3 regions of the Sporosarcina sp. NPDC096371 genome follow, and region 1 is predicted to be linked to each of the others. Evidence: riboswitches for the same ligand, from Rfam matches in the RefSeq annotation. Region 1 holds a riboswitch; each other region holds the start of a gene.
What was found. A riboswitch is a leader RNA that binds a small molecule or an ion and turns the genes downstream of it on or off. The one in region 1 is predicted to bind lysine.

Region 1 (10,162 bases):
TTTACAGGTCGGATCAACTTACGCGGACTGAAGAAGATATTCAGCAAGTGAATGCACTTATTGAATCGGGAAAGCAGGCAATGGCGGAAAAAGTATTCTATAATTCCGAGCCGTTGCCACAAAACTTATTTGGTCCGAGCCCGTTAGCTTCCTTTTTTGGTCGGGCACTAATTGCGTATACACAAGCGGATTGTGCGTTGTTTAACGCTGGTATTTTCCTTGGAGGCCTAGAAAAAGGTTGGGTCACGAGGGAAAGTTTACATACCCTACTTCCACACCCTATAAACCCTTGTATCATCACATTAGATGGTACAGAGTTATTAGAGATTTATGAGTTGTCTTTGAATGAAGAATGGCCGCGAATTGAAATAAAGGGACTGGGTTTCCGTGGTACGCTCATGGGGGCAATGATGCATGAGCGACTGTATAAAAATCGACATGGCAAACTGTACGCAGGAAACCGTGAAGTTGTCTCAGGACAGGCGTATACAGTAGCTACACTGGATATGTTTACATTTGGCTTTTTCTTCCCTTCTTTTCAACAGGCAAAGAAAGACTACTGCATGCCTGAATTGATCAGAGATGTGTTAGGTTGGTATGGTATGGAACTGAATAAATGAATATACGGCTCCTTTTCTGCATAACGTAACAGCAGGAGGAGTCGTTTTGAAATTTAACTCGCAAGTTACTCGAAAATCGAGGAAAAAGAAACGAAAGTTTTTACCGCTCCTTATCCCAACTACTTTAGTCGCAATTGCCTTGTTCTTATACATAGTAAATATGAGACTCACCCCAATTTATAGTGATTATGCGGAAGTGCAAACAACGAATATCGCTGCTCATGTCATAAATCAAGCACTCAAATCAAAGGAGTTAAAATTGCCAAGTAACGATGAGATTTTTGCACCAATCCCCAATGATACTTCTGGAGCTATCTCTATTAATAGTGATGCAACCAACCGAGTGATGGGGGATATACATGCATTAGTCGCCAATTATTTGAAGCAGGCTGAAACAGGGAATCTTGACATGTTGCCGATGCAAGACAATCTTGAATATGACCCTGAAGCCATGGAAGGTCAAGGAGCAGTGGTCTTTTTTGTACCACTGGCGCAGGCACTGAAAATTCCGCTGCTTGGTAACCTAGGGCCGAAAATCCCAATCCGCTTTCATATCATTGGTGACGTGCATACTGATATTGAATCAACCATTACTGAATTTGGGATTAACAGTGCAGTTGTCGAAGTGAATGTGGTCGTGACGGTAAATGTTCAAATTATCGTGCCGCTTGCCTCGCGGAAAAGTGAAGTGGTACAGAAAATTCCAGTTGCAATGACGATTATCAAGGGAACTGTTCCACCGGTATTCAGTAATGGAGGAAATGCCGCGCCTAATATAGAGATTCCGGTCAAACTGCCGGATCAGAAGTGATAAGACTTGAAAGTGTTCGAGATTATTGATAGGCTAGTATAGTAATTAAAATACCGATTGGGTAGAGGCTGCATTGCTTATCAGTCACACACGCGAGATTGACATCTATGACCGTATGTAAAAGGAAGCTTTGCCGAAGTTTGATGGGATTGTCGAGTCCATCAGGCTGGGGTTATTCCGAATAGGAATAGCACTGTCATACGTCTTTTTGATGTATGATGAGCTACAAGTCGTACGTTAGATAAGCAAGTATATTTATCCAACAAACGAAACGTAGATAAGGCCGGCTTCCTGATACACTTACCCAAGTGTCGATAGGAGCCGGTTTTTTTATTCTCTGATGAAGGGCCTCAACCCAACAATATGGAGGATTATAGGATGATAGGAACTTGGGTTTCAATTTTACCGCCACTCATTGCCATTGGCATGGTATTGGCGACGAAACGAGTATTGTTATCACTTGGGTCGGGAATTGTCGCTGCGGCTGTACTAGCAGCATCATTTTCGCCAGGTGAATCTGTAAAGAATTTATGGAACGGCATGATCGTCTCTTTCTGGGATGGAGGAGAATTAAATACGTATAATATTTATATCATGTTATTTATTCTTTTACTCGGTGTCATAACGGCATTTGTTAGTCTATCCGGCGGTAGTAGAGCATTTGCGGAATGGGCTGTAAGTCGTATTAAAACAAAGCGTGGAGCAAAATTATTAACAGTAGTTTTGGGGATTGCTATCTTCGTGGATGATTATTTCAATGCATTAGCGGTTGGGCAGATAGCTCGTCCGATAACGGATCAGCATAAGATTTCCCGTGCGAAATTGGCTTATTTTATTGATTCAACGTCAGCACCGATTTGTTCGATTTCTCCCATTTCTAGCTGGGGAGCTTTTTTAATCGGACAAATGGCACTTATTTTTGGAGGGGCTGCGGCAATCAGTTATTCTCCATTATCCGCCTTTATCATGATGGCACCTATGAATTTTTACGTTGTGGCAACACTTGCAATGGTCTTCTTCTTTGCATGGACGGATGTCGATCTGTTTGAAATGAAGAAGCATGAGCGACTTGCGACAGACAAGGGACAGTTATTTGATCCTGATAAGGAAATTCCAGGTCAATTGAAGGAGGATTTTCCTGTGCATGGACATGGGCGTGTACGTGATCTTGTGGCGCCAATTGTAACACTTGTGGTTGTGACATTTTCGATGATGTTCTGGACCGGCTATAAGGCTGGTGGATCGATGAGCATTTGGACGATTTTTGAAAATACGGACGTACCGTTGTCGTTGCTTACAGGCGGAGTGGCTGGAACTGTGGTTGCTGCACTTCTCTATAGTATGCAGATGAAACAGAATGAGACGGCTAGTGTACAGCTGATGATTCGTGCATTCGTGAGTGGTGTGAATGCGATGATGCCGGCTATTCTAATACTCGTTTTTGCATGGGCATTGACGGATTTAATCGCAGTACTAGATACAGGGGCTTACTTGTCTGAAGTTGTAATGAATGCAGACCTACCAGTCGCGTTTTTACCAGTGATCATTTTCGTTCTTGCCGGGCTGATGGCATTTGCCACAGGGACATCATGGGGGTCTTTCGGGATTCTATTACCGATTGCTGGGACCATTATGATTGATGCTGCACCGGAAATGTTATTACCAGCATTAGCAGCAGTTCTGGCTGGGGCAGTTTTCGGCGATCATTGTTCACCGATATCGGATACAACTATCCTGTCATCCACGGGTGCGGGTAGTAACCTAATGGCTCACGTGACAACTCAGTTACCTTATGCGATCATTAGTGCGCTAATAGCTGCTACTGGTTATATCATTTTGGGCATTACAGGTTCCGTGTGGCTTGGCCTTGTTGCTGTAATTATTATTCTTATCGTTCTGTTTTCTGTTTGGACGATAAATGCGAAAAAAACAGCAGCTCAGCTATCAGTATAATGATAAACAATGAGAAACGATGAAATTTCATCGTTTCTTTTTTTGTGGAAATGCGATTTTTTGGATAAAAAGATGTTTTGACAATAGTCAGTCATTTATATATACTAGCAATAAGATTTAAAACAATATGAAAGTAGTAAACAATCGATTCTTGCTTTTGAAAATGAACATATGGGGGGAAGACTGAGGATTCAAAGCACTACGCTTAGAGTTATCGGAATTTTTAAACAAAGGGGGATTTTAAATGAAATTTAAAAAATTCGCAAGCGTATTTGCTACAGCTACCCTTGCAGTTGGCCTATTGGCAGGATGTGGTACAGGTGAAGATGCGGACGGTGGCAGTTCAGGCAGTGGGGGTGGCGACACGATTAAGATCGGGGTCAACCTAGAGTTAACAGGCGGTGTTGCTTCTTATGGAACATCGGAAGTGTCCGGGATTGATCTTGCAGTTGATGAAATTAACGACGCTGGTGGAATTGACGGTAAGGAAATTGAAATCGTCAAAGTCGATAATAAGTCAGACCCTGCTGAAGCGACAAGTGCAGCACTTAAATTGATCACTAAAGACAAAGTTGTAGCAATTATCGGAGCAGCAACAAGTGGTGCAACAGTTGCACAGGCTGAAATTGCCAATGGCAATAAAGTGCCTCTTATCAGTCCATCTGGAACAAGCCCAACGGTAACAGTTAAAGAGGATGGCAGCGTCAATGAATTTGTGTTCCGTACATCATTCATCGATCCATTCCAAGGGACAGTTGCAGCGAATTTTGCAGCGAAAGAATTAAAGGTGAAAAACGCTGTGATCTACTCGGATAACTCAAGTGACTATTCAAAAGGTCTTGCAGCTGCATTCAAAAAAGATTTTGAAGCGGCAGGAGGCAAAGTAATCCTTGAAGAATCTTATCTAGGAAAAGACACAGATTTCCGTTCTACCCTAACGCGTATTAAATCAGCAAATCCAGAATTTATTCTTATCCCCGGCTATTATGAAGAAGTGGGGTTGATTGTTAAACAAGCTCGTGAAATGGGCATCGATGTTCCACTTATGGGCGCTGATGGTTGGGATTCTCCAACTCTATTGAAATTGGCTGGTGCGGATGCATTGAACAATACATTCACAACAAATCATTACTCTTCTGAAGATCCGGATGGAATCATCCAAGATTTCAATAAAAAATTCGAAGAGAAGTATGGAAAATCACCAGATGCATTTAACGCACTTGGTTATGACACTGTTTACCTCCTTGCAGATGCTATCAAGCGTGCAGGTGGACCAGACTCCGTGAAGATTAAAGATGCTTTAGCAGAAACAAAAGACCTTGAACTGGTCACTGGGTTATATTCAGTAGATGAAAATCACCACCCAGTCAAAGCGGCTACAATTCTTGAATACAAAGACGGCGAACAAGTGTTTAGAGCAAAAGTAAATCCTTAATTCAAGTGCTAGGAATGGGGGGAGGCTATCCTCTCATTCCTTTTTTATTGCCTACTTTATAAAGTTGAAATATTGAATGCATGTATACATTGAGCGAAGGCGCCTTAACAGGGGTAGCCGAAGCCATAAGACTGGCCGGCGAAGCTGCTTGGCTAATGGTGGGAGGCATTCCCGAGGAAGGATGTAGTTCAATCCTTCCCTAGCGCCACAGCGAGTTCAACGGAATTCTTTATTTCATCCTATCAAGAACAACTAAAGGAGTGAAAAGTGCATGGAATGGTTACAGCAACTGATAAACGGTATTTCACTCGGAAGTATATATGCGTTAATAGCATTGGGCTATACAATGGTTTATGGAATCATAAAACTTATTAACTTTGCACACGGAGAAGTATTCATGATTGGAGCATTCATTGGGTATTTTTCGATTGCTGGGTGGGGGCTTGGACTCTTTCCTGCATTGTTAGTATCGATGACAAGCTGTGCCATCATTGGTGTTATCATTGAGCGAATTGCTTATAAAAGATTACGCAATGCAACGAGAATTGCTGTACTGATCACGGCAATCGGGGTATCTCTTCTGATTCAAAATGGTGTTATTTATATGCGTGGGGCACAACCAGAAGTGTATCCAACGGTATTAGCCAATAAATCATTTTCTATTTTAGGTGTTCAAATTAGTAGTCAATCCATCTTAATTCTTTCTGTTTCGATCGGCCTAATGATCATTCTTCAATTCATTGTACATAAAACGAAGATTGGAAAAGCGATGCGTGCTGTTTCCTATGATAGTGAAGCTGCTAAATTGATGGGCATCAATGTAGATAACACAATCTCAGCGACGTTTGCGATTGGATCAGCACTAGCTGGAGCAGCAGGCGTTATTTTCGGTATTTATTATACAAAGATTGACCCTTTGATGGGGGTTATTCCTGGTTTGAAAGCATTCGTCGCGGCTGTTCTTGGTGGAATTGGAATTATCCCAGGAGCGATGGTCGGAGGTCTTGTGCTGGGAGTGGTAGAAACGTTTGTCAGTGCACTTGGTTTCTCTTTATGGAGAGATGCTGCGGCATTCGTCATTTTAATCCTAATTCTCATTTTCAAACCGTCAGGCATCTTTGGTAAAAATACACGTGAGAAAGTGTAGGTGAAATAACATCATGAAAAAATCAAAACAATTTTGGTTATTTATCGGAACATCCATCGTTTCTTATGCCATTGTTCAACTCCTCATCAGCGTGGGGATATTGGATGACTTCTATATCAATACGATTGTCTTCATGTCCATCAATATTATGTTGGCGGTCAGCTTGCATTTAGTGATTGGGATTACGGGACAGTTTTCATTGGGTCATGCTGGGTTTTTAGCAGTCGGTGCCTATGTATCGGCGATTGTCACGATGAAATTACATCTGCCATTTCCAATTGCTATTTTGGCGGCAGGAGTCATGGCTACCATTGCAGGATTAATTATCGGGATTCCAAGTTTACGGTTAAGAGGAGATTATCTAGCGATTGCCACGCTTGGATTCGCGGAAATCATTCGAATTGTCTTTTTGAATACTGATTATGTAGGTGGGGCGGCAGGTATGCAAGTCGCTCATTTAACAAATTGGACCTACACATTTATTTGCCTTTTTGCCACGATTGTTGTGATTGTTAACTTTACCAATTCGCGGCATGGTCGAGCGTGTATATCGATTCGGGAGAATGAGATAGCAGCGGATGCAATGGGTATTAATACAACATATTATAAGGTTCTAGCGTTTGCTATTGGTGCTTTCTTTGCAGGGATTGCAGGTGCCTTGTATGCACATAATTTTTATATTATTCAACCTGTAAACTTCGGATTCTTAAAATCAATTGATATTTTAATTTATGTCGTGTTAGGTGGGCTTGGAAGTCTGTCAGGTGCAGTTTTGGCGACGATTCTGTTGACGCTTGTCTCTACATTCTTACAAGGATATCCCGAAACACGCATGATTATTTATAGTCTTGTACTGATTATTGTGATGCTCTATCGCCCTAAAGGTTTAATGGGTACGATGGAAATTACCGATTATTTCAAGCTATGGAGAGGTTCGAAAGGAGGCAGCAAACATGGCCAGTGAACCGTTACTTAAAGTCACAGATGTTGGTATACAGTTCGGTGGGCTAAAAGCCGTTTCGAATTTTAATATGGAAATTAAGCAAGGTGAGCTTGTTGGTCTGATTGGACCTAATGGTGCAGGCAAGACAACTAGCTTTAACTTGTTAACGGGTGTTTATACACCAACGGAAGGCGACATTCTACTGAACGGGCAACGCATTAATGGCATGGCGCCTTATCAGGTTACGCGCAAAGGGATTAGCCGGACGTTTCAAAATATCCGTTTGTTCAATGAATTATCAGTGCTAGATAATGTGAAAGTGGCTTACCATTCATTGGCTAAGCATTCGGTTTTGAGTTCGATGTTACGCCTTCCTGCTCACTTTTCTGGTGAAAAAGAAATGGAAGAGAAGGCAATGGAGTTCTTAAAAATCTTTCAATTGGATAAATACAAAGATGAAGATGCGAAAAACTTAGCTTACGGGAAACAGCGTAGATTAGAAATTGCTAGGGCATTAGCGGCAGGACCTCAGTTATTATTACTTGATGAACCTGCCGCTGGGATGAACCCGCAGGAAACGAAAGAATTGATGGAGTTAATCGCTTTTGTTCGTGAGAAATTCAATTTAACGATTTTATTAATTGAACATGATATGAACTTAGTCATGGGGATTTGCGAGCGTATTTACGTATTGGACCATGGTGTACTTCTTGCCGAAGGATCTCCTGAGGAAATCCGTAATAATCCAAAAGTAATCGAGGCTTATTTGGGGGAGGAAGTGCATGATGAGCATGCTTAAAATCGAAAATATAAATGTCTATTATGGAAGTATCCATGCCCTGAAAGGTGTTTCGTTAGAAATAAATGAAGGTGAAATTGTCACATTGATTGGTGCAAATGGAGCCGGGAAAAGCACATTGTTGAAAACGTTGTCGGGTTTATTGAAACCGAAAGAGGGTTCCATCAGCTATTTGAATTCATCAATAGCGGGTAAGCCAGCCCAAGCCATTGTAAAAGCAGGCATCTCACATGTGCCAGAAGGGCGGCGCGTGTTTGCGGATATGAGTGTGGAAGAGAATATTGAATTAGGTGCTTTTTTAAGAAAAGATAAGGCGGGTATTAAAAAAGATTTTCAAAAGGTCTATGAGATTTTCCCGCGTTTGCATGAGCGACGCAAGCAGTCTGCGGGGACATTATCTGGCGGAGAACAACAGATGTTAGCGATGGGAAGAGCAATTATGGCAAAGCCAAAGCTATTATTATTGGATGAACCATCCATGGGCTTGGCTCCATTAATGGTGAAAACGATTTTTGAAGTCGTGAAGGATATTAATAAAGAAGGAACAACCATTTTACTTGTTGAACAAAATGCCAATATGGCTTTATCAATCGCGGATCGAGCGTATGTCATCGAAACAGGCAGGGTTATTCTGTCAGGGACTGCTGAAGAGTTACAGGCTAGTGAAGAAATTAAAAATGCCTATCTTGGCGGACATTAGGATCGAAAACGCTTGGTGTCAGGATTCAGGCGTGAATAGAGAAGTTATAAATTTTTCTCGGTACGAGACTATTATAGTTTCCAACCAATAAAAACAGAGCGGCTAACCCCAAAGATAGAGGAGTTAGCCGCTCTTTCTGCTGTCCAGCTCCGGGCGCCTCGATCTTGTTGGTAAAGGCAAAAAGCGCCTTTATCCTCAAGCTCTCTGACGTACAGGAAGTACTAGTGCAGGACGTGGCGGGTTTAGTCGGCCAGCGCCTGTCGCGGGCCTACAGGAAGTAGGTCACGGAGTCGTTGCCGCAGGACGCGGCGCGGCAGGACGCGGCGCCCTTAGACTGCGTTCCTCATTTCGGGCGCCCTCCGCTTTTCCGCCAGTTGTTTGAAGTCTGAATATATGATACATTGACAGTAGTGTTGGAAACTATCCAACCTATTGTAAACGTATATGAATGAAATAAGTTGAATTGTTGAATACGTATATAAACTGAGCATTGGCGTCAAGCGGTTTTTATCTATACTTATAATAGACTGTAGGAATGGAGTAGATTGTCGTGTCGTGCAGACCAGAGCAGGGAACTAGAGCTGAACATGTTAAAAAACCAGATTGGTTAAAAATCAAGCTGAATACGAATGATAATTATGTAGAACTCAAGAAATTGATGCGAGAAAATAATTTACATACCGTATGTGAAGAAGCTCGCTGCCCGAACATCCATGAGTGCTGGGGAGAGCGTCGTACAGCAACGTTCATGATACTTGGTGCGGTATGTACGCGCGCCTGTCGTTTTTGCGCGGTCAAAACAGGACTACCGACTGAACTTGATTTAGCGGAACCAGAACGCGTTGCGGATTCTGTCGCGCTTATGAATCTAAAACATACCGTGGTAACGGCTGTTGCACGTGATGATCAAAAAGACGGCGGTTCTGCAATTTTTGCTGAAACGATTCGTGCCATTCGCCGGAAAAATCCATTTACGACTGTGGAAGTACTACCATCAGATATGGGTGGCGATTATGATAATCTAAAACGACTTATGGATGCAAAGCCCGATATCCTCAATCACAATATAGAAACTGTTAGACGTCTAACGCCAAGGGTCCGTGCGCGGGCAAAGTATGATCGTTCACTCGAACTTCTACTACGTGCAAAAGAAATGCAACCTACAATCCCGACAAAATCTTCTTTGATGCTTGGACTTGGTGAAACGCATGAAGAAATTTTAGAAACGATGGATGATTTGCGTGCGCACAAAGTGGATATTATGACAATTGGCCAGTATTTACAGCCAACGAAAAAACATTTAAAAGTACAGAAATACTACTCGCCGCAAGAATTCGGCGAACTTAGAAAAATCGCAATGTCCAAAGGGTTCTCTCACTGTGAGGCAGGTCCGTTAGTTCGCTCGAGTTACCATGCCGATGAGCAGGTAAATGCGGCCGCTAAGGAAAGGCAACGTCTAGGTGATGGGGAACTTGAGGTAACACTGCAAAGCTAATAAAGGTAGTTTAAAAAGTCCGGTGAAAATATCTCGAGGAGGCCCGCATAATGCGGGTCACGCGGCTATTGCCACAGGACGTGGCGTTTGTTGGCCGCGATCTGTCAGCTTGCTCCTCGGCTATTTTCATCCTCCTTTTTGAACGCTTATTTAAAGTGGCGGTGAAAAAATGATAAAATTAGATGATTGGCATTTTGAACTGGTGACGAATTATCGTGACGGTTTTAATGAGGAGGCACTACTTGCACGTTATGGTGAT
Region 2 (10,162 bases), on a different contig from region 1:
TCCAAAGTTCTGATGATTGATAGTTTAGATTTTCAAATTGCGCAAATGCGAATTGATAAAAATAGATAATTCGTCGTAAAGATGTATACGACTATTACTTTTCTTTTCATTCTTTACATTCTTGTTAGTTGTTAGCTGTCTGTTAGTCGTCTGTTACCTTTCTGTTAGTTGGATTATTGTCATCTAACACGAGCCCGTTATAAACTCCCATTTCACAAGGGTTTGCAGCCTTTTGTCAGCTGTTGAAGCGTCTGTTAGAATTTCGACTGTTGCACCATTTTTCTAGCCGATGAAGAGCGTCCGCAAAAATTGTATAAGGTACCTACGCCATCCCGTATTAGGAAAGTTAAGCACATAAAACAAACCGCTCCACCACTATTTATCTACAAAAAATCTCGTTAATTGGCGTATCATACTCCTTAAAAATCTCTCTAAATAACGCCTTGTCAATCAGTTCACGCAAGACACCATCGAAATAGCCGGGGATATTCCGGATATTCTTACGCTTCGTTGCTTGAACAGAAATGTGAAGGGCTTGGACGGCTAAATCCTCAAATAACTCAGTTTGATCCTCGTAGATACTGAACTTCAATAGGCGCAGGGACTGGGCACGATAGACACCGAATAGTCGGCGTGCTAGTGAATCTTCTCCGATGGTTGTAGAAAGAAGTGCCTTCATTTTCCCAAACAGCGTTGTAGGAGACTGTTCCGCAGGAGACGTTCTCTTAAGATCTTTAGTAGTTATAGATTTAGAAAATAACGGTTCAGTTTCAGGCTTGTCCTCTTGCGAATTACTGTCACAAGGCTTTGCCACTTTCTCTGGTGTGGTCATTTTCGACTGGTCATGGAAGGGTAAAATACTGTAAATATTAGCGCCAAGACCGTTCATGATGGGACGGATGTAATGGATGCGTTCGATGATGCCAAGCTTTTCTAACTTGCGGATGGCGCGGCGAACAGTGACATTTGACTTGTCCACAGTCGTTGCAATGGTGTCGTGTTTCAAATGGGCGGCGCCGTATTTAACGGAGTAGCGACGGATCATATCGAGCACAGCACGGTCAGTTTTGTTAAGATCGTTCCAGTTGGCTGTTAGATGTCGATTGACTGCTTCATCCATATCGTGCTTGTTTGTGAAGTGTGCGTAATTTGTTAGGTAAGTGGTCATGATTATAATCCCCTTTATTCTTTAGATAGAAGGAAATCATGCAATCGGATACAAAATCGTGAAAATAATTTTTTAAGTTGGCTCCTGACAATTTAGTCGTTGGACATACACCATTTCCTGTTCGTAAAAATCAATAAAAAAAGTAGTACAAACCATGTTCTTGGTTTGTACTACTCCTGATCGTCTATTTACTTTTTCTAACGTTTTTACATCCTTTACATTTACTTACGTATTGTTTTTAATGCAGTTGTCCAAGGGATAACTTGATCTAACATTTGATTTACAGACGCTGCTTGCACGTCCGCTGGTTTGAATACTGTCCCGTTTTCGAAGTCAGTAAATAGGGATAGTGCTGGGTGTACGCGAACATGCGCTATAAGTAATTCACTTAAAATACCGCGTAAGTGTTCTGCTGCACGAGCCCCACCTACTGAACCATACGATACAATACCAGCTGCTTTATTATTCCACTCTGCGCGTAAATAATCTAACGCATTTTTTAATGCGCCTGTGATTGAGTGGTTATATTCTTGAACGATGAATACAAATCCGTCGCAACCATTAATTTGTGTTGACCAAGCTGCTGCGCCTGATGCATCCCCGCCTGGTTCACCTAATAGTGGTAATTTGAAGTCTGCAATGTCAATGATTTCATATTCAGCGTCTCCGCGTTTGTCTGCTAGTTCTTTCACCCATTGTCCTACTTGTGGACTAACGCGTCCTTCACGTGTACTTCCTAAAACAATTCCAATTTTCAACATATCATTTCCTCCTATTTGCTCTTCATTTGTGTTTAATCCAAATAACTTTTTAATGAAACTCATTGTTATACCTCATATTCTTTTGCAAATTTGAAATCTGTTTCTTACTCAGCGATCTGTCGTACTCCTCGATGCTTGGAATCCAAATTCCTCAAGTTGTTTCGTCCATTCATCCTGCATTACACGAGCCTCTACGCGAAAGGTAACGTGATGAAACTGTACCATATCGGTCGTACAATTGGTCATGTCGTATGATTATCTACAATAACTTAGGCACGGTTCCATCACTCACCCCCTTTCAAGTAAATGATACCTTTCTTCTGAATTCACATCTTTAACATGGAAGAATTTTTCTAACATGCATTCCAACTATCACAACTATAAACTGTACTTAAAACAGTCATCGCATACGTTGTGCCAATTGATATTCAACCTTTTTTCCAGGTTGTAGAGTAAGGTTTTTCACAGCGTTATTAATTCCACAATCCTGCGTTTTCTAGTTTCTTTTTACCTTTAAAGGCAAAAACGATAGCTATTACATTCAAGATTAACATCGTCACAATGGCATATAGCACATATGTGTAACTACCTGTTATTTCAAAAATATAGCCATATCCAGGTAATGCAACAATTCCTGCGACTGCTAATCCTATAACTGCTGAAGCATATATTTGACTGTATTCTTTATTGCCAAATAAAGCTGTTGTTAATAGTGGTCCTAATGTTCCAAGTGACGCAACAACAAAGCCATAAATCCCGATCGCCAAATTAAACATCAATGCGTTTTCTGGAACTAGTAGAAGAATCCCGACAGGAACTAGACCTAAAAGCATAGCGAAGATCGCTGTATTTTTCGCGCCAATCTTATCACTTAATACACCGAAACTTAACGCGCCTATTAACACACCTATCTGCCAACCACCCATTGCACTACCAGCAAACTTGACATCATAACCTAAGCCCATTGCGAAAGGTGCAACGTGCTGACCAAAACTACTGATGGCTGTGATAAAGAAGAAAAAGATCAATAATGAATAAAATGCACTAGATTTTTTTGCTACAGAAGCGGTAACACCTCTATTTGTAACTGTTTGTGCAGGATTCTTATCCATTTTATCCCCTTCAAGCGCTCCATAAGGCTGTAGCCCTTTTTGTTGAGGAGCCATTCTAATCGTTAACAATACGATTGGAATAACGATAGCCATTACGACTAAACCTAACGTAATATACGTAGTTCTCCAACCTTCATTAGAAATCAAGTTACCTGCCATAGGTTGAAGGATTGCGCCGAATATACCGCCTGAGGCAACCATAATTCCCATTGCCAAGCCATTATGTTTTTTAAACCAGTTATTGATTAATACTGGGCCCGCCATTTGAGTCACAAAAATTGAACCAATTGACATTGGGATACAGAACAAGTACCAACCCCAAACAGAATTCATAAGCCCGAACATGGCAAATGATCCTGCTTGTAAAATAATTGCAGATATTAAAACCACTCGAATATCATACTTCGCCATGATTTTACCGGCGATTGGCAAGAAGAGCATTGTGACAATGGATGAAATACTAAAGTATAAAGTTAAGCTACCCATCCCAATGCCTAAATCCTCAGTAACAGGCGTTAAAAATAATCCACCTGCTGTCATAATTCCTCCTTTTGCCAAACCGACCATAATGGCTAAACCTACTAATAACCACCATGCATAGTGGATTTTTTTCTTTGTCTGACTCATGATGCAATCCTCATTTCACAATTTATTTAATTACTGTTTTGTTAAGCAAAACGGTATTATTGTCAAAATCAATAAGTAATCTTTATGTCTAATTTGAAATTCACCTATTTATTATGTGAATGCCCTTTGTTTGAAGGGCATTCACCCCGTTATATTTATAAGATTTAACGTAATTTAATGGAACCACCATCTACCATGATTGTTTGTCCAGTAATATAATCGGAATCTTCACTCGCTAAGAATACCGCAACTCGTCCGATATCATTTTCAAGTTCTCCAAGTCTCCGTAGAGGTATTTTTGAAAGCATTCCTTGATAATACTCTGGATTTTCTTCAGCCCATTGAAGCATTCCAGGCGACTTAGCAATTGGAGCAATTAGGTTTACATTGATACCAAATGGTCCGAATTCATTAGCAACTACACGAGTAAGTGCGCGAATAGCTTCTTTTGCTGCAGCATAAGACGCCTGATTAGCATCACCATTAATACCCGCGCCAGACGCAAAGTTAATGATTTTCCCTTGTGTTTCTTTTAAATAAGGAAGAGCTGCTTGCATAAGATAGAAAGTTGGATAAAATCCAGTGTTAAAGGATAAATCAAGGTCTTCTTGTGTTGTTTCAAGGAACGGCATGTTTCTTGAAGCATGCGCATTATTCACTAAAATATCCAGTTTCCCATATCTTTCAATAACCCTTTTGACGATGTCAGCTAATTTGTCATGTTCCGCAAGATTCGCTTGAATGAACATGGATTCTGATTGATATTCCTGTAATTTCTTAATAGTTTGGTTTCCTATTTCTTCATTTAAGTCGACAATTACTACTGTTGCTCCTTCTTTCACAAAAGCAGTTGCCATACCCATACCAATTCCACCTGCTCCACCAGTAATCATTGCGATTTTCCCTTCAAGTTTTTTCATTATGATCTTCTCCTTTGTTTTTAAATTATTTTTAAGTATCCTACAACCATTTTGAAACTTAGAATTACCACTCATCTAACTTGTCCCTTGAAAAAATTTACCATCCTACTAAAAATGACAGTACTTTCAATGCCCACCACCAATCAATAGAATTAATAAGGAACTTTTAAGCAACAAGTTACTTTATGTAACCATAATAGAATGAAATCTATAATGTGTCAACAATATGAACTCGATTGATTAGTCAACTGTATAAATGATTTGATATAAAAAAGAATATGATATACATAACTAATAGTTATCTTGTTATTAATAGTACCTTCTTTCTAAACCACTTATGTTTATAAGGAGATGTTCGTTTTGAGTGCTAAGCGCATTGAGGGAGCCAATCAAATTCGAGGAGAACGAAATAGATCAAACTGTTTACTTCGTATGATACTTGTTATTTTCCGATAGCCTTATCGATATTTCGGTGCAGTCTGAGTGCGTCATTATTCGAATCACACTGGATTTTTAGTTTCTAACTAGACTAAGCACATCTCAATTTAATTCATTCTTACTTCCACTGGATAACTCACTATTTTCCCCCAAAAAAAACCTTTCCAGTTGTATAATTCGGGTTTCAATACCCGTTTTTCAACGAAAGGTGTTTTGGTTTGTCTCATTTTTTATTCAGTTTTCGATGTATCACAAACTATAGTCTAGAAAGTTCAGATGAGCGCCTAAATAGTGATACCTGTCTCCCAGAATGTAAGCCCATTGGGGTGTTTAAATTGCATTTGACACTTTTTCAGCAATTACATATATCATTATTAGTGAGAGAATTTAAAGAGGCGAGAGTACTAAGTACTAGAACAATTCAGTGTTAAATGAGAACACGACAGTTTATTCAAAGAGCATCGAACAAAAAAACACTGAAAATCCGCTGATGGATTTTCAGTGTTTTTCTTATTGAATGAGTCTATCAAGTCGGTCAACATGGTTCCTGTTATCCTTTTTTCCATCCCACTGGCCAACTCATTAAAACTGAATCGGAAGATCCCACAGAAATGATCGATATGCATCAAAATAAAGATGAATAATTTACCCACCGGATCATCGCTGAATTTAAAAACGGAGATAGCATTCCTCCCATCAATCATCTCCATTGGGATCCTACTTTTTTTATTTGAATATGATCCTTACTTGTCTCCATCACTTTTATATTCTAAAATATCTCCTGGCTGACAATCTAACGCTTCACATATCGCTTCTAAAGTAGATAATCGAATCGCTTTCGCCTTCCCATTCTTCAGGATCGAAATATTTGCCATCGTGATGCCAACCTTCTCCGAAAGTTCCGTTACACTCATTTTTCTTTTAGCCAACATTACATCAATATTGATAATAATCGCCATTGTTTTCACCTCAGACCGTTAAATCATTTTCTGATTTTATTTTGATCGCTTCTTGTAAAAGTCTTTGGAGAACAGCAGCAAAGACGCCAATCACCATTGAAGCAAAAATGATGACCATTCCGATTACGATGACACCTGGAGCATCGTCTGCCTCCGCCAAAAGATAAAAGAGTGGCATGCCTATCACAAACAAGCTACTAATTGCGATTGCACAGTATTTGATTGTCTTCAAAGCTCTTACAGATAATTCCGAGAAGGCTTTATTTTTGTCAATATAGTTTAACAGTTTAAAAGCTTGATACAGCGCAAAGTAAAAAGGTATTGCTGCTGCATACAAATCGATACAAATTAGATATTTCAAAAAAGCCATATCTGGATATAATTCTGCTGTAAAACTCGCGATCTCAGGCACTACAAAAATGCACAAAGCAAGAATTGGAATTCCCATTAGTATAACAGCTATCCTTAAAAATAAGGTTGTTCCTCTTTTCATAAAAAGCACCTCGCTGATTTATTTTTTATTCACATTTTCCCCTAATCATCTTTTTTACTTGATAAAAAAATAACAAAATCACGTTATTTCACTTCATATCGTCAGGTCATTTTCTATCCGTCGATCCAGTGCTTCTTGTAACAGCTTTTGAAGAAGTGTCGCAAAAGCTGCAATAATGCCTGAAGCCACTGTGCCGATTAATCCCAGCATAATCACGCCCGCTCTATCCCCTTCCATAAATAGTGCGATAAAGACGATTGCTAGTACGATGGAGATACTAATTGTGATTGCGCAGTATTTGATCACCTTCAATGCATGGACAGCTAATTCTGAGAAGGCCTTATTCGCATCTATGTAGGTTAGCAGTTTAAATGTTTGATACAACGCAATAAAAAATGGAATAGCCAATCCATATGAACACGCTAAAAATGGATATTGCAAGTATGCAGTCTCTGGATTCGCTGCTGCATCCCTACTCGCTACCCCAGGCAACCAAAAGAGACACAAAGCAAGAACCGGAGTCGCCATAAGAAAAACAACTACCTTCAAGAAAATGGTTGAACCTTGCTTCCGTTTCATAAAATCACCTCACTTATTGATTGCTAATCTGATTTTAGCATCATATTTATCGTTTTGCAATAAATAATTATTCATTATCAATAGTTTTTATCGATATCATTATATTTCAGCTGAAAAAGCATTCCTCATACCAAAGAAATGCTAGTCACTTTAAACTGATTCAAACCCAAAACACCTCTTGAAACTATTTTCAGGGGGTGATGCCATTACACTTTGCGAACAACAATTTCTTCATCCTCAACACCAACATGGACTTTTCCAATGTTTTCTTCCAAAACGAGGTCCGTTAATGGATCTTCAATTTTATCTTGAATAACTCTGCTCAGTGGTCCGGCACCGAAGCGCTTGTCGTACCCTAGTTTGACCAATGCTTGTTTTGCTTCCAAAGAAATCGTAATGGCAATATCATTTTCTTCAATGGTTACTTGTAAATCTCCAAGCATCAAGTACACGCTATCAAGTGAATTTTCTGCGATCCCTTTCATTTTCACTTGTTTCGCTACTTATAATTTTGTCATAGGAATTTCTGTTTTTTCTTCTACAATTAACTCAATATCTGCAACCTTCACTTTTACTTGCGGGGTATCCCCTTTCTGTTTCGCTTTGTACAATTGTTTACGCAATTGGATTTCCTCATAACATAAATTTGCCGCTTGCTCATTTTGTTGAAAGACTTCGTTTAAATGCGTTCCGATTGAATCCGAATCGGATGACGTGTTTCATCATTATGCTTATATACTTTTATCGAAAATTACGAAAGGTAGAATAACAAGGTTTTCCATTGTATAATTAATAAGAAGTGCTATACTTTTTATATTAATTAAATACTCCCATTCACTGATGGGGTAGAGGTCGCAACTTATAAGAGTAGGACGGACGAGATTCAATGACATTTAGGACTCCGTTTGAAAGGATAAGTTGCCGAAGTTTGGATAGATCATTGTCTATTCATGCTGGTGATGTGTTCGAAGAGGGACATCATTGTCACGTATTTTACGTGGAGAACTATCTTCGGAAGGATTAATCGGACTTATATTATTCAGCCGTCGATTTTCTTCGATGGTTGTTTTTATTTGCCCTAAAAAATTCAACCTTCCAACAAAAAAAGGAGTGTACAACTTGGCGAATTCATCAACGTCATCGAATCCAACACAATTAAAAAGAACACTGAAGGCACGCCACCTGATGATGATTTCTCTTGGAGGATCGATCGGAACAGGCATTTTCTTAGCAAGTGGTGGTGCAATTCATACTGCCGGTCCTGGAGGGGCACTCGTTGCCTATGCAGCTGTCGGGATTATGGTTTACTTCTTAATGACAAGTCTTGCAGAGATGGCAGCTTTCATGCCAGTCGCGGGTTCATTCAAGGTCTACGCGACAAAGTTCGTTGACCCAGCATTTGGGTTTGCAATCGGCTGGAATTACTGGTATAACTGGGCGATTACGATTGCCGCTGAACTTGCTGCAGTTGTATTGATTATGAAATTCTGGTTTCCAGAAAGTCCTTCATTTATTTGGAGTGCACTTGCACTTGTCATTATGTTCGGCTTCAACTATATGTCTGTCAAAGGATTTGGGGAAGCTGAATTCTGGTTTGCGCTGATCAAAGTCGTGACGGTCATTATCTTCATTATTACTGGATTTTTAATGATTTTCGGGATTATGGGTGGGGAATTTATCGGCTTTACCAACTTTACAATTGGAGACGCTCCGTTCAACGGCGGGTTCTTTGCGATTCTTGGTATTTTCATGGCTGCAGGTTTTTCATTCCAAGGAACAGAATTACTTGGGGTAGCAGCTGGTGAGAGTGAAAATCCGGAAAAAGCAATCCCAAAGGCCATTAACTCTGTATTTTGGCGAATCCTTCTTTTTTACATCTTATCGATTTTTATAATCGGATTGATTCTTCCCTATACAGATCCCCGATTATTGAGTGATGCAATTACAGTGAGCCCGTTCACTCTCGTTTTTGAACGCGCTGGATTTGCATTTGCTGCATCCGTTATGAACGCAATCATTTTAACGGCTGTCTTATCCGCGGGTAACTCGGGCATGTATGCCTCGACTCGAATGCTTTGGGACTTAGCGCGCGATGGCAAAGCACCACGATTTTTAGGGAAATTAGATAAAAGAGGCGTGCCGGTTAATGCATTAATTGCAACTACGCTGGTTGGTTCCCTTGCATTTTTATCTACTTTCTTCGGAGATGGTGTTGTCTATATCTGGTTGTTGAACGCATCCGGAATGGCGGGATTTGTTACATGGCTCGGTATTGCCATTAGTCATTACCGCTTCCGCAGAGCCTATGTTGCGCAAGGCCATGACCTAAAAGACCTTCCGTACCGCGCAAAATGGTTCCCGATTGGTCCTTTACTAGCGTTGGCTCTCTGTATGTTCATTATTTTAGGTCAAAACTTTCAAGCCTTTATGGGCGGCAAGATCGATTGGAATGGGGCATTCGTTTCCTATATCGGACTACCTCTGTTCTTGGTCGTTTGGCTCGTCTATAAAGTAAAACATAAAACGAAGTTAGTTCCATTGAAAGATTGTGATTTTGAAAATAAATAATGATAAATAAAGTAGCTGAGTGTTCAGCACTTAAAAGCCTCCTTCCACGATGAACAATCGCAGAAGGAGGCTTTCCTTAATAAATATGGGTAATGCCATTATAATTTACGAACAACAATTTCGTCATCCACAATAGTTCCCTAGCGTTTCAAGCATGGTGACGGATTCATGTACGGTCTGATTGAACCCGACACTTACTTTTTTGTCGCCCGTTCCGGCGTTACTCGTCATAATGATGACCGTTTTACCCTCACGGTTCGAGACTTGGATCCTATAGACAGTTGCACATGCCTAGCTCACAAAAACAGGCTATTTCATTTGTGATGAAACAACCTGTAAGCGTTGATATATTAATGTTTTTATTAAGATTAACGTTTTGATAAATGCGGATGACAAAGTGCACCAATGAAAATATATATTTTACATTCGGTGTACATTCACTAACCAAAAATCACATTAAAAAAGTTAGTAAGTGACACCCATACTGCGCGCCTGTAAGGTCCAGATCTTTCTTAAGCCAACCGAAGATCTGTTATC
Region 3 (10,162 bases), on a different contig from region 1:
TCATATCATGGGCTTCTCTAGACCGCAGAAGGGGCATACATTGGTCAATAACCTAGACAGCTGGGAACATGCTGCTGACATTCAAAAAAATCTAGGTTATTTACCAGGGGAAATTGCGCTACCAGAGTCACTAACGGGTACACAATTTATCAAAATGATGGCAGACTTACGGGGCATTAAGGATTTTACGCATACAGATTATTTGATTGAAAAATTTGAACTGGAACCGTCAGGGAAATTAAAACGTATGTCCCTTGGCATGAAACGTAAGCTTGCCATCGTTACGGCCTTTATGCACGATCCAGCTGTACTGGTCTTAGATGAGCCGACGAGTGGACTAGATCCAATCATGCAAAATGTGTTTATAGAATTTATTAAAGAGGAAAAAGAAAGAGGGAAAACAATCCTTATTTCCAGTCATATATTTAGCGAAATCGATGCTACATGTGACAGGATTTCTATTATAAAAGACGGACGATTGATTTCATCATTTGTGGCGGATGATCTGCGTTATAACGAACAAAAAGTATTTGAAATCGAATTTTTAAGTGTGGAAGAATTTAATCGTTTTAACGAGGACGTAGAAGTGAGGAAGGAATTGCATGTGCTAGACACTGATCATTCGAAGAAACAAGCGAAAATTCAAGTAGAGGATAGCGATATCAATCATTTTATCGACCTTATTGCTTCGTATGACTTAAAATTTTTCTCTGAAATTAAATTTACGTTGGAAGATTACTTTATGAAGTTTTATGATCGCAACATAGATACGGAGGAAGGTGCTAGCTAATATGTCGATTATCGAAATGAACAACATGACGAAGGATTATGGTGATGGCAGAGGAATATTTGACGTTAACCTTTCGATAGAAAAGGGAGAAGTATTTGGCTTTGTAGGAACAAATGGAGCAGGTAAAACAACAGTCATCCGTCATATGATGGGATTTTTACAACCACAAGATGGGCATTGTTTCATCAATGGATTGGATAGTTGGAAGGATTCCGCAGAAATAAAAACGCATGTCGGCTATATTCCTGGTGAGTTTAATTTCCCGGATGCTAAAACGGGAACCGAATTCTTAAAATGGCAAGCTGAATTAATGGGCCTAACGGATATGTCTTATGCAAATCAAATTATTGAAAAGCTTCAACTGGATCCAACAGCTAATTTAAAACGGATGTCTAAAGGTATGAAGCAAAAGACTGCGATTGTAGCAGCTTTCATGGCTGATCCAGACATCTTAATTCTTGATGAGCCAACAACAGGACTGGATCCGTTAATGAGAGTTGAATTTGTTAATTTACTAAATGAAGAAAAGAAAAAAGGCAAAACGATTTTTATGTCGAGCCATATGTTTGAAGAGGTTGAACACACTTGTGACAAAGTGGCGCTCATCAAAGAAGGAAAGATTATCGCAGTTAAACCAACAATCGAAGTGAAGCACAACACAGATAAGGTCTATAAAATTGCGTTTTCTACTTCGCAGGACTATCAGCGGTTTTTATCCGAACCCTTTACTTTTATAGAGGCAAGGGAGGATCAGCGTCAAATCACAGTTACGGTGAATGACCAAGACATTAATCCATTTTTACGCGTGTTAAAAGGATATCCTATTCAATTTATTACGGAGATCCAGTATACACTTGAAAAATATTTCAAAAGCCTATATTAAAAGAAAGGGTGCAAGTCATATGAATGTCACGATACTTAAACAAACAGTACGAGCAAATTATAAGCTGTGGATTATATTTACAGTGGTATTAAGTGTGTTAAACGCAGTGCTGATTGCCGTCTTCGAACCTTCTACGCTGACAAATATGGCTGATATGGTCAAAGATACTCCATTAGCAAGTCTGTTAGGTGACACAAGCTTTTTAGGGATGCTGGCACAAACTTTTTATTCGATTCATGGTGTTATACTGCCTTTAATATTCATTATTATGACTGCCAATAGTTTAGTTGCTTCCCAAGTAGACAAAGGATCGATGGCCTATTTGTTATCGACGCCAATTAAGAGAACGACAGTGGTACGAACGCAAGCATTGTATTTAATTACAGCCATTAGTACGATGTTTGTAATCGTGACGCTTGCGGGAATAGTAGCCATACACGTTTCTCAAGGGGAGCTAGGTACTTATATAGCAGATTATATAGCGCTTAATGTGGGCTTATTTCTTCTGATGTTTGCGACAAGCGGTATTTCGTTCATGTTCTCTTGTATCTTCAATTTATCGAAACATTCATTGGCATTAGGTGCAGGTATTCCAGTTGTATTCTTCTTATTTCACCTGATGGCCCAAGTGAGTGATAGCCTGGAAGGATTAAAATATCTATCGGTGAATACATTGTTTGATACAGCTGCTATTTTAAGTGGAGAAAGCTTCTGGTTGCAATTTACTATACTCGGGATTGTGGGGATTGTTATCTATATCATTGGCATACGTTTCTTTGGGAAGAAGGATTTGCCTCTTTAATAAATAGTGCCAGTCATTCAAACATGGTTGTTTGTGTGACTGGCATCTTTTTTTAGTTACTATTCTCATTCATCATTTCCAGGAATTTAAGCGGGATGTTGATTTGATTTTTTTCGTTAAAAAGGGTTGTAGTTGAGGTGAACTCTTCGTCCATTCGTTTAATTTCATTGATTTCTCTATGAAGATTCTCCATTTTTTGATCCAATGCGTTGGCAGATTCCGCAGCCTCTTTCAACTCTGTTATCATTTTTTCAGGAACAGATTTGTTGAATTTATAAAATATTTTATGTTCCAGGCTTGCCCAAAAGTCCATAGCAATTGTCCTGATTTGCATTTCAACAAAGACATGTTCTACTCGATCTGACATAAACACAGGAATCCTTAATATCATATGAAGACTCCGGTAGCCATTGGGTTTCGGATTTTTTATATAATCTTTATACTCAATGACTTCAATATCCCTTTGCTTTTGAATCATCTCACTTAGTTTATAAATGTCAGTGTTAAAGGAGCAGTTAATACGAATTCCTGCTATATCCCGTATATGTTCCTTTATGGAAGGCAGGGATAGTTCAACATTTTTACGATATGCCTTTCCTATAATGCTTTCTGGCGTTTTCAAGCGAGTATTAATATGTTCAATGGGGTTATATTCATGTATCAATTGAAATTCTTCTTCTAAGATATTGATTTTAGTGCTTATTTCGTCTAGCGCAAATTTATAGGCCAACATGAATCTCGTCATTTCTTTTTTTAGATGATTCAATTGGTTATAGTCTAGTTCTTTTACCAGCTTCAAAATAAATTCCTCTTTTCTTCGCCTTATTAAATAATAGTACGAATACCCTAAAAAACTGAACTTGGGTTAAAGCTATTTTAGCATTTTCATTGGATATTAGCTGTTTTGGTCACTCTCTATCGAAATATATCTTGATTTCAAGGTTGTTTAGTTGAAACGTCTTCACTTGCGTGGTAAAGTGACATTGTGGTTAGCGATAGAAAGGAAAGTAGGATCCTTTCTTCGCCAAAATAAGGTTAGATTACAATTTGGAGAATGTTTTATCTTTCTTCACCAGAGGTTCAAAAGCCTGCTGAAGAAAGATAAAGCCTCCGGCGGATGTCATAGATTTTGAAAGGAGTCAAGGAAGGCAACCTAAGTTCACCGCGTCCTGCGCCAACGGTTGCATGACCTGCGTCGTGCAGGCCTCAAGCTCGATTCAAAATCTGGACGCAATTACGCCGAGGCGCAATTGATAATAGAGAGGATGGAAATAACAATGACAAACGAAAAATTAGCAATCGGAATTATCTTAGGGAGTACGCGACAAGGACGTGTCAGTCCACAAGTAGGCGAATGGGTAAAAGGAATTGCGGACAAACGTGGAGATGCAGCATATGAAATCGTCGATATCGCAGATTTTAATTTACCGTTTGTAGGAGCAGGTACTGGGGAAGAAGCAGGGTTGAAAGCTTGGGTTGAAAAGATTTCTAATTTGGATGGATACGTATTTATCGCTCAAGAATACAATCACAGTATTACAGGGGCATTAAAAAATGCGATTGATTCGGCTTATGCAGAATGGAATAACAAGGCAGCGGGCATCGTAAGTTACGGATCGACAGGTGGAGCACGTGCAGCCGAACATTTACGTGGAATTTTAGGCGAATTACAAGTTGCGGATGTTCGTAACCACCCAACATTATCTTTATTTACGGATTTCGAGAACTTTAGTGAATTTAAGCCTGCTGAATTACATGATGCAAATGTAAATGGAATGTTAGACCAAGTCATTTCATGGTCGACTGCATTAAAGTCAGTTCGTTGATTGAAACAGTTGAAGTGATTGGGGGTTGTAGGTTTCCTACACCCCTTTCTTCTTTAGAAAGTACAGGAATTGAATTACCATATACGATGTGTTAAGGTAGCTAGGATTTGCGATTAATTAGCTATACGATACTACAAGATATTTTTTTGATACCAATGTTAGTTACCACTAACTAACACCTGGAAACTAAAATAGTATGGAGGGATTCGAGATGCAAAATACTTCAGATAAAATACTTCAAGCGGCATTAGCATTAATGCAAGACAAAGGGTATCAAGTGGTTTCTGTAAAGGAAATAGCGCAGCATGCCGAAGTAAGTGAAATGACGGTTTTTCGCCATTTTAAAACGAAAATGGGTGTTTTTGAAGCAGCTGTAGAAAGGTTTTCTTACATTCCAAGTTTTGAAGAAATTTTTGCAAAGCAAATTGTTTGGGATTTGGAAACGGATTTGACTTTAATAGCAAAGTCCTATCTTGATTCGATGAATAGAAATAAATCCATTTTTTTAATTGCGATTCAGGAGAGAAGCGATTTTCCAGAGTTAAATCAAGTCATTGCCAAAAATACGATGAAACTTAAAGATTTAATCATCTCTTATTTCACTTCCATGCAAGAGAGAAGTCGAATGAAGGAGACAAATGTAGAAGCACAGGCAATGATTTTTTTAACAACGTTATATGGCTATTTTTCATCCACTGCTTTATGGAAAGACCATTTTCTACATGAATGGGAGGAACCTTTTTTCATCAATACGATTGATTTGTTTTGTGAAGCACTAAAAAAATAAATGTAATGGATAGGAGCTGAAAATAAATGATAGCTGAAAAACAGTCATTTAACCGAAATCTAATTGTTGGAATTTTGTTAGCGGCATCTTTTGTTACCCTTTTGAATCAAACATTAATCATTATAGCCATTCCGCCTATCATGAGTGATTTTCAAATTAATGCGAGTCAAGCTCAATGGCTGACAACAGCGTTTATGTTAACGAATGGAATATTAATACCTGTCACAGCATTTCTCATTGAAAAATTTTCAAGTAAACATCTTTTAATTGCGGCGTTAAGTGTTTTTTCTCTTGGAACGCTTATAGGAGCAATCGCACCTAGTTTTTCGTTCTTGCTAGTAGCAAGAGTTGTTCAAGGAATGGGAGCGGGAATTATGATGCCGTTAATGCAGACGGTTATGCTCACTCTTTTCCCACCTGAAAAAAGAGGATCTGCCATGGGAATGGTGGGGCTCGTCACAGGTTTTGCCCCTGCAATAGGTCCGACATTAGCAGGATTTCTTATTGTTCACTACTCATGGCGTTCACTATTTTATACTGTACTTCCAGTCGCTCTGATTGTTCTCGTTTTAGCACTCTTCCTCATGAAAAACGTAACGGAACAAAAGCAAGTAAAAATAGATCTTGTATCTGTTATTTTCTCGACTTTTGGATGGGGAGGTCTACTGTACGGATTTAGTATTGCGGGCACAGCTGGCTGGATGAGCGGACAAGCTCTCGGGTCAATTGGTGTCGGGGTGGTAGCATTAGTTATATTTATCACAAGACAGTTGAAACTTAAACAACCAATGTTGGAGTTCCGTGTATTTAACTCACCTATGTTTATGATTACAACGATATTGTCTGTCTTTGTCTTTGCGATTATGGTAGGAACTCAAACACTATTACCCATCTACGCACAGGATGTCGCAAGCTTTACTGCACTTGAATCAGGATTAATGCTACTTCCTGGGGCGCTGATCATGGGCTTTATGTCTCCAGTAACAGGTAAAATCTTTGATAAGTTTGGTGGTAAATGGCTTTCTGTCAGTGGCTTTTCCTTCATTACGATAGCGTTGGTTTTGTATGCAAACCTATCACTGGATGCGTCACTTGTATGGATTGCAGGGATATTTGCTATTATGATGAATGGTGTATCTATGATCATGATGCCGTTAATGACAGCGGGCATTAATGCGTTACCTCCGCATCTGATTCCCCATGGTACGGCAATGAATAATACCATTCGGATGGTGGGTGGATCGATTGGAACTGCAACGCTCATTTCTGTGATGAGTCATGCATCTTTAAACACATTCCTTCAAGAACCTAAACAAGCGGCGATGGAGGGTATTCAAAACGCGTTTATGCTTGCATCTGTATTAGGGGTTTTAGGTCTACTATTGGCATTCCGTATAAAAAGTAAGAGTGGAAAAGCGGTGAAAAAATGAATTTTGAGGTAAGTAAGGAAGCAGCTGAGTGGTATAAAAGTGAAATGGATTTAGAACAAGGTGATTATGTTCAATATTACATTCAACTTTACGGTGGGATTCCTACTGCACATCCCAATTATTCTTTAGGTATGTCCGTTGGAAAAGAAGGAAGTATAGGTGAAAAAGCTGAGGTTGAAGGAATTACTTTTTACTTTAATGAGGAGAATTCCTGGTTTTTGAAGGAGTTTGACATGAAGGTTATTGTGGAAAATGAAGAGTTTGGGTTTGTTTTTTTAGAAAAATAAGTGCTACTTTATTGGTGATAGTCATTCATTCAATCGTGAAGGAGCTGTACAATAAGAAGAGAGCAGGCAGGGAAACGTTTCGTTTTCTCTGCCTGCTTCTTTTATGGGAATGATTCGACTTATGTGGTAGTAATCGCCCCCAACCGAACAGTTCAGTTACACCAAAATTCTGGACAGTCTAACGTGTTTGTTTGAGTGAATGTGGCCGTGGCCCCATGATGATCAGACATTCACATTATCATAAATAGACAACGTACGTTGCAATGAATGGAGCTCTCCATCGTTCAATGGAATCATCGGCAAACGGACGCCGCCGACGGGAATTCCTTTTAGATTCAATGCCGCTTTTACTGGCGATGGATTTGGGGCGGCAAAAAGAGCTTTCATAATCGGCAACAATTTACGGTGGTCTACAGCCGCCTCTTTGATATGGCCCATTTTGAAGTTTTTAATCATCGCTTGCATTTCATTTCCTACAATATGAGAGGAAACAGAAACAACGCCAGCTCCCCCAATTGCTAATACCGGAATCGTTAAGCCGTCATCGCCGCTATATAAGGAAAACCCTGTGGGCGTCTGTTCGATGATTTCAGCCATTGCATCCAAATTGCCGCTTGCTTCTTTAATCGCAACGATATTCGGGATTGCTGCCAGGCGGATGACTGTATCGACGTCGATATTGACAACTGTTCGCCCTGGCACATTGTATAACATAATCGGTAAAGAAGTTGCTGCTGCAATCGTTTGGAAGTGTTGAAACAAACCTTCCTGGCATGGCTTGTTATAGTACGGGGCGACGAGCATAACCGCATTGATACCAACATCTTCTGCTAACATTGTTAGTTCAATCGATTCCCTTGTGCTGTTCGAGCCTGTTCCGGCAATTACTGGCACTCTGCCACCCACAACTTCCACTGCAAACTTAAATAATTGGACCTTTTCCTCAGTCGTTAATGTCGGTGATTCTCCAGTTGTGCCTGACACAACTAAACTATCCGTTCCGTTAGCGATTAAATAATCAATCAAATTCCTCGTTGCTTCAAAATCAATGTCCCCATGTTCATCAAAAGGAGTTACCATAGCTGTTACAACTTGTCCGAAATTCATCATTCTCCACATCCTATTCATTTTTTTAGTAAAAAATAAAATAGAGGGTGGAGGGCAATTATCAATTATGCCTTGGCGTACCTGCTTGATATCCGCCAGAGGCTTTATCTGAATCCAGATAAATTGACGCAAAAAAGCAACAACGAGGGTTCGTTGTTGCAGTGAAATAATAGATTATTTCTTTGCATAAGATAGCCCTCCATATAGTCTCCTATATGACAATCCTGTACTTGTTCAACACAGAACCAGCTTTGAGATAATGAGTGTCTCTCCACTTCGGCAAATCCCCCTTTCTACAATCTTCACAGGATCTCATTATCCTCGGATTGTCTACTAATGGTTTTTGCGCCTCTATCCTTACTTCAAAGTTCGAAATAAGTAATATTAAATTATTACCACCTTACACGTAATTTGGTATAAATGCAAGTTGAAAGTGAAATTGTTTGTTGGGGAGGCACTATAAATCCTCGTTCAACGCCTCACAGATGCTGCCATTCTTACATAAGTATGTCGTCTTCCTCTAATGACGATTGAATACGTCATGATGTTTTCGGGCACCGCAATCCCATAAAAACCTGTATCACCGATATGGTAAATATCAGCGCCTGCCATTTTACTGTTGAGTGCGATTTGGCGTATCGTTGCCTCATCCGCCCCTTCTTGGCTTGTTCCGATGGTGAGCATGGCCAATGCACCTTTTGAATGGACAAAGCGAACGTATTTTTCAGCCGTATCCACCGTGATTCCTGGTACGGTTCCTGGAGCTGGCATTAAAATAACATCAGCACCCGCTTCGATAAAGCTTGAAAGAGTCGCTTCTGAAATAATACCGCTACCCGTTTCGTTAGCGACACCAGCACCATGCATTTTTCCAGCGATAATTAATCCTTCTTCGCCAAAAATCTCTCGCGCTTTCTTAATGGCAACGACTGTTTCATCGTTTGTAACTCCAGTTTTTGGATTCCCTGTTAAACAAATAAAATCAAAACCTAGTTTTTTTGCTTCTGTTAATGCTTCTTCGGTAGCCATTCTACCTTTTGAGACTGTGTCCAGCTTTTCAATTTGTTCAGCGTTAAGATCAACGGGTTCCAAATTTAGACCGACAGGACGTCCCGTTAATTCCTTCACCTTTTGGATGATTGACTCATTCCTATCACATTCGTATCCTTCAACAGCCGGGTTAAAAACATCAAATAAATTCAATAATAATAAATCCGCACCAAAGGAAGCTGCAAGTTCAGCATTTGTGATACCTGGATATAAGGGTGCTACAGAAGTCATTGTCTCCGATAACATCACTCTTCCCTCACATGCTCGGATCGATTTCTTTAAGTCTTGCCCATTCATTTTTTGAAAATCAGAAGCGGTACAATCTAATAATCTTTTCACAGAAATTCCTCCTCTTTCAGTAATCTTATCCAAACGAGTCTAAATCGGCAATGTATTTTTGAAATAATCTACCTTTTCTATAAACCCTTGGTTGAGCGATTTATGCATCTCCTTAGTGATGGGGAAGAAGTGAAATTAGCGCTCCGCCCCGTTGATTTGCGTGATGACATGATGACAAGAAACGTGAGGCATTTATCGCAGTTCCGACTTCGCGTGCGGACTATGATTTGTGAATTCGCTCTATGATATCAGTAAAGACCAATAAATATTGGAATGTAACAAACATTAAATCATTAAAATATTTATACACTAATAGGAGAAAAGGGGGCTTAATTGAAGTGTGAGAAGGTCTATACTTTTTTTCGTTTGCGTTGCTTTGTTGACGGCTTGTAGTGATAATGACAAAACTAAAACAACCGCGTCATCTGAAACAGAACGTGCAGAAACAGTAGAGGGGAATACAGAAGCTACTAAGGATACTGTGAGACATGCAGATTTTCAGGCTGTTCTACCAACAGAGTGGCAAGTGACGTTACCGATTATGTATCCGGTTGAAGAAGGGAAATATGTTACAGCTAAAACGATGGTAACGGCGGATGAAGTGACATACGATTTTTATGAATTTGATGGCGAGGTAGCGCTGGATGATGCGAAAGTAGAAGAAGGTACGTATATAGGACAGTTAATGGTGACGAAATTTGAGGATGAGTTTGCTGCTGACGAAGCATTGAAGACCTCGCTCACAATAAATGATAACTATGTAGATATAGGATCATTCTTGGTCTATCCGTTTACAGAAGGTGAAGCAAGTGTCGTAAACTGGAACGACAATCAGGGCTGGACTATCTTTGTGCGTTCCAT

Region 2: it holds a riboswitch for lysine, as region 1 does, so the genes downstream of both, ACIQ0H_RS19130 (amino acid permease) here and ACIQ0H_RS15300 (Na+/H+ antiporter NhaC family protein) in region 1, are expected to answer to the same signal.
Region 3: it holds a riboswitch for lysine, as region 1 does, so the genes downstream of both, dapA (4-hydroxy-tetrahydrodipicolinate synthase) here and ACIQ0H_RS15300 (Na+/H+ antiporter NhaC family protein) in region 1, are expected to answer to the same signal.

The regions. Positions count from the first base shown of each region.
Region 1 covers NZ_JBIWFE010000005.1:305,876-316,037, forward strand. The annotation lists gene ACIQ0H_RS15290 (bifunctional metallophosphatase/5'-nucleotidase) at 1-620, shown strand, start outside; gene yunB (sporulation protein YunB) at 667-1,431, shown strand; lysine riboswitch at 1,486-1,665, shown strand; gene ACIQ0H_RS15300 (Na+/H+ antiporter NhaC family protein) at 1,810-3,384, shown strand; gene ACIQ0H_RS15305 (ABC transporter substrate-binding protein) at 3,629-4,819, shown strand; gene ACIQ0H_RS15310 (branched-chain amino acid ABC transporter permease) at 5,091-5,966, shown strand; gene ACIQ0H_RS15315 (branched-chain amino acid ABC transporter permease) at 5,980-6,930, shown strand; gene ACIQ0H_RS15320 (ABC transporter ATP-binding protein) at 6,920-7,708, shown strand; gene ACIQ0H_RS15325 (ABC transporter ATP-binding protein) at 7,701-8,408, shown strand; gene lipA (lipoyl synthase) at 8,959-9,903, shown strand; gene ACIQ0H_RS15335 (hypothetical protein) at 9,954-10,076, shown strand; gene ACIQ0H_RS15340 (YutD family protein) at 10,073-10,162, shown strand, end outside.
Region 2 covers NZ_JBIWFE010000009.1:146,553-156,714, reverse strand. The annotation lists gene ACIQ0H_RS19170 (helix-turn-helix transcriptional regulator) at 380-1,168, opposite strand; gene ACIQ0H_RS19165 (NADPH-dependent FMN reductase) at 1,390-1,992, opposite strand; gene ACIQ0H_RS19160 (MFS transporter) at 2,403-3,668, opposite strand; gene ACIQ0H_RS19155 (SDR family NAD(P)-dependent oxidoreductase) at 3,833-4,588, opposite strand; gene ACIQ0H_RS19150 (helix-turn-helix domain-containing protein) at 5,770-5,985, opposite strand; gene ACIQ0H_RS19145 (DUF2975 domain-containing protein) at 5,996-6,478, opposite strand; gene ACIQ0H_RS19140 (DUF2975 domain-containing protein) at 6,572-7,057, opposite strand; gene ACIQ0H_RS19135 (hypothetical protein) at 7,264-7,542, opposite strand; lysine riboswitch at 7,896-8,073, shown strand; gene ACIQ0H_RS19130 (amino acid permease) at 8,117-9,625, shown strand; gene fni (type 2 isopentenyl-diphosphate Delta-isomerase) at 10,161-10,162, opposite strand, start outside.
Region 3 covers NZ_JBIWFE010000002.1:35,593-45,754, forward strand. The annotation lists gene ACIQ0H_RS06130 (ABC transporter ATP-binding protein) at 1-790, shown strand, start outside; gene ACIQ0H_RS06135 (ABC transporter ATP-binding protein) at 792-1,673, shown strand; gene ACIQ0H_RS06140 (ABC transporter permease) at 1,693-2,475, shown strand; gene ACIQ0H_RS06145 (GTP pyrophosphokinase) at 2,528-3,274, opposite strand; gene ACIQ0H_RS06150 (NADPH-dependent FMN reductase) at 3,753-4,301, shown strand; gene ACIQ0H_RS06155 (TetR/AcrR family transcriptional regulator) at 4,513-5,088, shown strand; gene ACIQ0H_RS06160 (MDR family MFS transporter) at 5,115-6,518, shown strand; gene ACIQ0H_RS06165 (HesB/YadR/YfhF family protein) at 6,515-6,805, shown strand; gene dapA (4-hydroxy-tetrahydrodipicolinate synthase) at 7,028-7,912, opposite strand; lysine riboswitch at 8,097-8,274, opposite strand; gene ACIQ0H_RS06175 (DUF7916 family protein) at 8,384-9,301, opposite strand; gene ACIQ0H_RS06180 (hypothetical protein) at 9,642-10,162, shown strand, end outside.